2 linked regions of the Tahibacter amnicola genome follow. The protein of the gene in region 1 interacts with the protein of each later gene in a pairwise test. Links are inferred from orthologs where the notes say so. Each region holds a gene or a part of one and is shown on either strand. Other genes may lie near its edges.

Evidence for each region. Proteins that work in one complex are often made in the same cells at the same time.
Region 2: the proteins of ssb (region 1) and N4264_RS24815 interact in binary tests that used the Escherichia coli proteins (3 or more experiments, as listed by UniProt). The link is inferred for Tahibacter amnicola from one-to-one orthologs.

The regions. Positions count from the first base shown.
Region 1 is NZ_CP104694.1:5,308,911-5,312,436, reverse strand. Bases 309-3,018 are described here. They hold ssb (single-stranded DNA-binding protein), read left to right. Parts: upstream 309-1,274; coding sequence 1,275-1,763; downstream 1,764-3,018. Other genes in these bases: N4264_RS20755 (GGDEF domain-containing protein), read right to left, coding at 3,015-3,018; N4264_RS20760 (hypothetical protein), read left to right, coding at 2,540-2,893; N4264_RS20765 (DUF3887 domain-containing protein), read left to right, coding at 2,006-2,359; N4264_RS20775 (polyprenyl synthetase family protein), read right to left, coding at 309-1,010. Outside these bases: more of N4264_RS20775, read right to left, coding at 6-308; more of N4264_RS20755, read right to left, coding at 3,019-3,526. UniProt on the Escherichia coli protein: Plays an important role in DNA replication, recombination and repair. Binds to ssDNA and to an array of partner proteins to recruit them to their sites of action during DNA metabolism. Acts as a sliding platform that migrates on DNA via reptation.
Region 2 is NZ_CP104694.1:6,259,523-6,262,908, reverse strand. The notes cover bases 409-3,386. They hold N4264_RS24815 (DNA polymerase III subunit chi), read right to left. Parts: upstream 2,120-3,386; coding sequence 1,697-2,119; downstream 409-1,696. Other genes in these bases: N4264_RS24810 (leucyl aminopeptidase), read right to left, coding at 2,214-3,386; N4264_RS24820 (MarR family winged helix-turn-helix transcriptional regulator), read right to left, coding at 1,136-1,600; N4264_RS24825 (zinc ribbon domain-containing protein), read right to left, coding at 910-1,146; N4264_RS24830 (DNA alkylation repair protein), read right to left, coding at 409-910. Also shown: N4264_RS24835 (DUF5329 family protein), read left to right, coding at 1-200; more of N4264_RS24830, read right to left, coding at 197-408. UniProt on the Escherichia coli protein: Part of the beta sliding clamp loading complex, which hydrolyzes ATP to load the beta clamp onto primed DNA to form the DNA replication pre-initiation complex.

The sequences.
Region 1 (3,526 bases):
GCGCGTCAGTGCGACCGGTCCACCGAGTACACCGCCAGCGAGTCGAGCGCGTCGCGCGCCACCGATGCCGGCAGTGCCGCCAGGCACGTGCGTGCCGCCTGTGCGTAGCCGAGCGCTTTTTCCCGCGCCAGTTCCAGCGCACCCGAATCGCGGATGGCGCCGATGATGTTATCGAGCGAATCCAGGCCGCCCGTTTCGATCGCGCGGCGCAGGCTGGCGGCCTGGGCCGGCTCGCTGCGGGCGATGGCGTAGATCAGCGGCAGGGTCGGCTTGCCTTCGGCCAAGTCGTCGCCGATGTTCTTGCCAAGCGTGCTGGCGTCGGAGACGTAATCGAGCAGGTCGTCGGCAATCTGGAAGGCGTAGCCGAGGTTGATGCCGTAGTCGTACAGGGCCTGCTCCTGCGCCGCCGGCAGGTTGGCGAGCACGGCGCCCAGCCGCGTGGCCGCGCCAAACAGTACGGCCGTCTTGCGCTCGATCACACGCAGGTAAGCTTCCTCGCTCGTGTCGGGATTGCCGATGTTGAGCAGCTGCAGCACCTCGCCTTCGGCGATCGCATTGGTGGTATCGGCGAGGATCTGCATGACGCGCATGCGCTCCAGCTCCACCATCAGCTGGAACGAGCGGGAGTAGAGAAAGTCGCCGACCAGCACGCTGGCCGCGTTGCCCCACACGGCATTGGCCGTCTTGCGGCCGCGGCGCAGGTCGGATTCGTCGACCACGTCGTCGTGCAGCAGGGTGGCGGTGTGAATGAATTCGATGACGGCCGCCAGCTGGATGTGTTCCTCGCCCCGGTATCCCGCCGCCTCGGCCGCCAGCAGGTGCAGCATCGGACGCAGGCGCTTGCCGCCGCTGCCGATGATATGGGCCGAGATCTGGTTGATCAGCACCACGTCGGAAGCCAGCCGGTTGCGGATGAGCTGGTCGACGGCGTTCATTCCCGGCCGGGCAAGGGCCTGCACCGAGGCGAAATCACGAAGGTTGACAGGCAATGCCGCGGCGGCTGTGGACATCGGGTGGCTGGATCCGGTGGGTCGTCCGGCGATTATAGCGGGGCCGGCGGCGGTGCTGTTGCGTCGTGTCGTCGCGCCAGCGCGCGCGCCCTGGCCGGTTCCGGGCCGATTCCTGCAGCCTTTTCCGACACTTTCCCAGCTTTTGAGACGGCGTTTTCCCAGGCTTGCGCCGGACACCGCCGCGGGCGCCGGGGGCGGCCCCCGTGGTAATGTTTCGTTCCAATGCGGGCCGTCGGGCCCGCCCCCTTTCTGCAAGGAAATCCCATGGCACGTGGCATCAACAAGGTCATTCTCGTCGGCAACCTCGGTGCGGATCCGGAAACCCGCTATACCCCGGGCGGCTCGGCTATCACCTCCATCCGCATCGCCACCTCCGAGTCCTGGAAAGACAAGCAGACGGGCGAGCAGCAGGAACGGACCGAGTGGCACCGCGTCAAGTTCTTCGGCCGCCTGGCGGAGATCGCCGGCGAGTACCTGAAGAAGGGCAGCCAGGTCTATGTCGAAGGCAAGCTGCGCACGGAAGAGTGGGAGAAAGACGGCGTCAAGCGCTATTCCACCGACGTGATCGCCGACGAAATGCAGATGCTCGGCGGTCGTGGCGGTGAAGGCGGTGGTTCCGGCGGCATGGGCGGTGGCGGCGGCCGCGAGCGCTCCGAGCGTGGTCCGGCCCGTGGCCCGCAGTCGGCGCCGCAGCGCAGCGCGCCGATGCCGGTGCAGAACACCGGCTTTGATGACGACGAAATTCCGTTCTGAGGAAGTCCGAGCAAGCGGCCGATTGAATGGCTGCGGCGCCAACGCACCCCTGCACCCTCGCCAATCGCTGGCATTGCCAGCGTTTGGCCACCCCCTGACTCCAGGGGGCGAAAGAACAAGGCAGGCAGCCGTTTCAGACCTGCCCACGCACGTACCGGCCGCGTATCAGCGTGAGATCAACAGCGTGGCGCGGGTTCGCCGTACCGGATAGTGATGCGTTTCCGCGCTGCAAAGGAGCGACGATGCAAGCCAATCACGACGCCCCCTACGCGCATACGGCGCTGGCGTTCGCCCAGCACCTGGTCGCCGGTCGATTTGACGACGCGCATTCCCTGCTGAGCGCCGAGGTGCAAAAAGACCTGGGCCCCGAGGCACTGGCTGCCGAGTACGAAACGATGACGTCCTACGCCGACAGTGGGGCCGACCACATCGAACTCATGGCAACCATGGAAAGCTGGCCTGACCGCCGCAAGGGCGACCTGGGCTGGGCCTATGTCTCCATCAGTGGCGACGATTTTGCCGAGGCAGTGACGGTGGTGGTGCACGACTGCGCGGGCGTGCCGCGGATCCGGCTGGTGGAGTGGGGCAGGCCGTGAATCGTCCGGATGGGCTCCGACGTTGCCTCGCCTGCGGCGGCAGCCACGATGCGCTTTCGGATGCGGTGCATCCGGCGCATGAACTTCGCCCGGACGTGTACCTGCACGTCCATTGCTTCAACTCGCCCGCGCACCAGGCGTGGCACCAGGCGCAGCTGGACACTGACCCGCAGTACGCGCGTGGGCAGGGAAGCCCGGCAACATCTCTGCGGCTATCAGTATGGTGACCTGTACGATCGCATCGCCACTGCGCGCACCGCGTTCTGCATTGGCACTGACCTCGCCGCCGTCGAGCAGTGCGTGCGCAACATGGCGGCGGAGGCCGATCGGGTCCTGGATTGCCCGCCCTGCGAATGTGGCGGCCGGATCTCGCTCGCGGCTCCCCCGCGTTGCCCGTATTGCCATTCGGTGGTGCTGGAAGGGGCGTTCCATACGACGGCATCGAAAGAAGCGGTGGCCGATTGGATGTTGACGCGGGAAGAAGCCTTGCGCCTCTGGGAAGCTGCGCAAGCGGTCGAGCCCGACAAGTCATAGGGACGGGGGCGAGGCAATTGCCGCCAACGGCGCGAACGGGCCGCGTCCAGTGTTGTCGTGGTCGACCGGGCTGGCGATGATGGTGCGGGTGTGTCACGGGTTGCTGCGCAAGAAGTAGCGCTCACGCGACGACATTCCGGCCGTGCCGCATCGGTTTGAGTGTGGATGAGATGCCGCGGCAATCGCGCGGTGGATTCTTGCGGCGGCGTTTCTGTTCGTACATGGCCATGTCCGCGCGATGCACGGCGTCATTCAGTTCCGACGCCTTGCCAAATTCGGCGCAACCGAACGACACCCGTACCGCCGGCTCCGGCTGCTGCAGTCGTGCATTGAGCGACTCCAGGCGTTGGCGGAACTCTGTCAGGTCGAGCGTGACGGCGACCAGAAGGAATTCATCGCCGCCCCAGCGGAACAGGTGGTCGTCGCGGCGCACGAGCGCGCGCATGGCCTGGGCGACGCGCACCAGTGCAGCGTCGCCACCCTCGTGGCCGTATTCGTCGTTGAGCGTCTTCATGTTGTCCACGTCCACGACGGCGACCACGCCGTTGATCGCCAGCTTGAGAGCGGCGAATTCGTCCATGAGGTGGAAGAAGGCGTGGCGGTTGCGCGCGCCGGTCAAGGCATCCTGTTCGG
Region 2 (3,386 bases), 950 kb from region 1 along the record:
GCGGTGCCGAAGCGGCTGCCCACCTGCGGCGCAAATGGAAGGCGGCCGGCGCGCCCGCCATGGACATCGGGACGTTTATCGACCGCATCGGCAGCCGCAGCGAAACCGACGGCACCGAATACCAGGTCCGTCTGCTCGATGGCCGCACCGTGAGTGCGAGGGAGTTCCTGCGCGGCGAGCAGGCGGCGATGGACCGCTAGCGTCCGGCCAGGTGCTTGAGCGCTTCGCGCCGGCTCAGGGGGCTGAGCTGCGATTCGTGCTCGCGTACGTAGCGCAGCACCACGTCCGGCTGCGTGCGTGCGAGCTGGCGCAGGGCCCATCCGATGGCCTTGCGCAGGAAGAACTCGCGGGAATCCAGCGACGGCGCCATCAGTTCGAACAGCAACGGTACGTTCGTGTCGTGCTTGAAATCGAGCTGGCACAGGATGGCGATACGGCGCAGCCAGACGTTCTCGTGACGGCTCCAGCGGCGCAGCGTCGTGACCGTTGATGGTGACGCCCGCAGGATGTCGCCGACCACCGGCGCCATGGCGTCGATGTAATCCCACCAGGCGCCTTCGACGACGAGCTGCTCCACCAGCGGTAGCGCGGAGGCCTGGCGATGTGCCTTCGCACGCCCCCAGGACAGCAGTTCAATCGCCGCATAGCGCTGCTCGCGAAACGCGGCGGTCTGCCAGAGCGCCAGAATCGTGTTGCGCCACTGGGTTTCGTCCAGCGGCCACCACTGCTTGAACAAGGCGTGGCTGGTTCGGCGCATGGCCGGTGCCGGCGCGCCCGCGAAGGGCATCGCCGATTTCATGTACGCCTGCATGCCGGCGGCGCGCGCCGGATCGGCCGCGACGCGCAGCGCGGTAGCCATGTCCGCGCAACGCCGGCGCAGCACGGCGGCCGGATTCGCTGTCGCGGGCATCAGGCCTGCAGCCGCGGGTGGTCTTTCCAGGCCGGCATCTGGCGCATGTACTCGCGCGTGCGGGCTTCGGCGATAGCGCGCGGCGTCGTCGGCTCGCGGCCGAGCACCCACTGCACCATCCGCTCGAAGCGTTCGTCGAAGGCCTGCAGCTGGCCGCTTTCGTCGACGCAGTAATGGCAGTACGCACCGCTTTCGATGGGCATGCCGCAGCTTTGGCAGGTATGGCTATGGCTCATGATCAGACTCCAGGGGTGGGGGAAGGGAGCGGGAGGCCTCGACAAGGGCCGAGAGTCCTTGCAGCAGCTGCTGGCGCTGGTGCTCATCCATACGTTGCAGGGCGGCGGAAAGTGCCTCGCGGGAGAGCACTTCCCGGGTCCGCTGCAGCAGGGCGATGCCGGCGTCGGTCAGCCAGATCAGGATGCGGCGGCGATCCCGGCTGTCCACGCTGCGCGCGATCCAGCCGCGCGCTTCCAGCCGGTCGGTCAGTTCGCTGATGGCCGACAGGGCGCGATCAAAATGCCGGGCGGCCTCGCCCATCGTCAGGGGACCGCTGGCCCAAAGGTGCTGCATCACCGCCAGCGATTCGGGTGATGGGCGCGGATCGTTCTTGTCCCAGCGGGCGTGCAGACGCTCGTAGACGGCCGGATACAGCCGTGCAATGTCATCGACCAGGGAGGAGACGTTCGCCATGCGCGCCATTGTAGGAAGGGCAGATGCTTCGGCAATCCCGAAGCATTCCAGCGCGGGGCGGTCGGGACGGGCGGTGTCACCGCCGCGTCCACAAAGCTACATATCGAATTTCTTCAGATCGAAGCCGGCGTGCTTGTAGGTCTTCCAGCGCTCGCGCGAGCCCAGGCGCTGGTTTTCTTCGGCGGGCACGACCTCGAGCACGCGCTCGAACAGACCGGGCGCGCAGTCATCGCGCAGGTTGATCACCAGGGGGCGGTCGGGCGTGGTGGATTCGGGCGCCACGATCAGGACGGGCGTGATGGCGTCGTCCTCGTCGCCGGCGATCTGGTGCGGGATGAAGGCGTCCTCGTCGAATTCCCACAGCTTGCCGTCGATTTCCTCGGCCTGTTCCAGCGAGCGGGCGAGGATCAGCGTGGGCTGGCCGCTGGCGTACGCCCGCTTGGCCAGCTCGCAGACCAACAGCAGCGGATCTTCACGGAAGCGGGGTTTGTCGATCAGGTAGAAGTCGGCGCGGGGCATGCACGGAACCTTGCTGGGTCAATCCCCGCGCGGAGCGGGCCGTAAGTGCGGAATGCGACGCGCCTGGCCAACGCGACCAGGCGCGGGGTGGCGGTCAGGCGCAGCGATCCATCAAATACTGCACCAGCAGCGGCACCGGGCGTCCGGTGGCCATGCCCTTGCGTCCCTCGTCCCAGGCAGTGCCCGCGACGTCCAGGTGCGCCCAGCGGACGCCCTCGGTGAAGCGCGACAGGAAGCAGGCGGCTGTGATGGCGCCGGCGTTCTTGCCGCCGATGTTCGCCATGTCGGCAAAGCCCGACTCGAGCTGGCTCTGGTAGTCGTCCCACAGCGGCAGGCGCCAGGCGCGGTCGAGCGCCGCGTTGCCGGCATCCAGGAGCTGCTGGGCCAGTTCGTCGTCCTTGCTCATGAGGCCGGACGGATGCTTGCCCAGGGCCACCACGCAGGCGCCCGTCAGCGTGGCCGCGTCGATCAGCGCCTGCGGCTGGAAACGCTGGGCGTAGGTCAGGGCGTCGCACAGGATCAGCCGGCCCTCGGCGTCGGTGTTGAGTACTTCGATGGTCAGGCCGGACATGCTGGTGAGCACGTCGCCCGGACGGTAGGAGTTGCCGTCCGGCATGTTCTCCACGGCGGCCACGATGCAAACCAGGTTCAGCGGCAGCTGCAGCTTCACCGCCGCGACGAAGGCGCCCAGGACGCCGGCGGCACCGCCCATGTCGAACTTCATCTCTTCCATGCCCGCGCCGGGCTTGAGCGAGATGCCGCCGCTGTCAAAGGTGATGCCCTTGCCGACGAACACGAACGGCCGGGCGTCGCCGCCGCCGTTCCAGCGCAACACGATCAGCTTGGGCGGATTGGCCGAGCCCTGGGCGACACCCAGCAGGGAACCCATGCCGAGCTCGCGCATCTGGTCGCGCTCGAGCACTTCGCAACTCACGCCGGTGTGCTGCTCGGCGATCTTGCGGGCTTCGTCCGCGATGTAGGCCGGGTTGCAGATGTTGGGCGGCAGGTTGCCCAGCTCACGCGCACAGCGCACGCCGGCGGCCACGGCCGTGGCGACGTCAACCGCCTTCTGTTGCTCGCCGGGAGCGGCGAAGGCAATGGCGTTGAATCCTTCCGGTGCGGGCTTTTCCTTGGCCTTGAAGGTGGCGGTGTAGCGGTACGCGGCGTAATCGGTGGCCAGTGCGGCGGTGCGAACGCGCCATGCCGCATCGCGGCCGGGGACGTCGACCTCGGTCAGATACGAGGCCGCGCCGGTGACCGGCAGGGA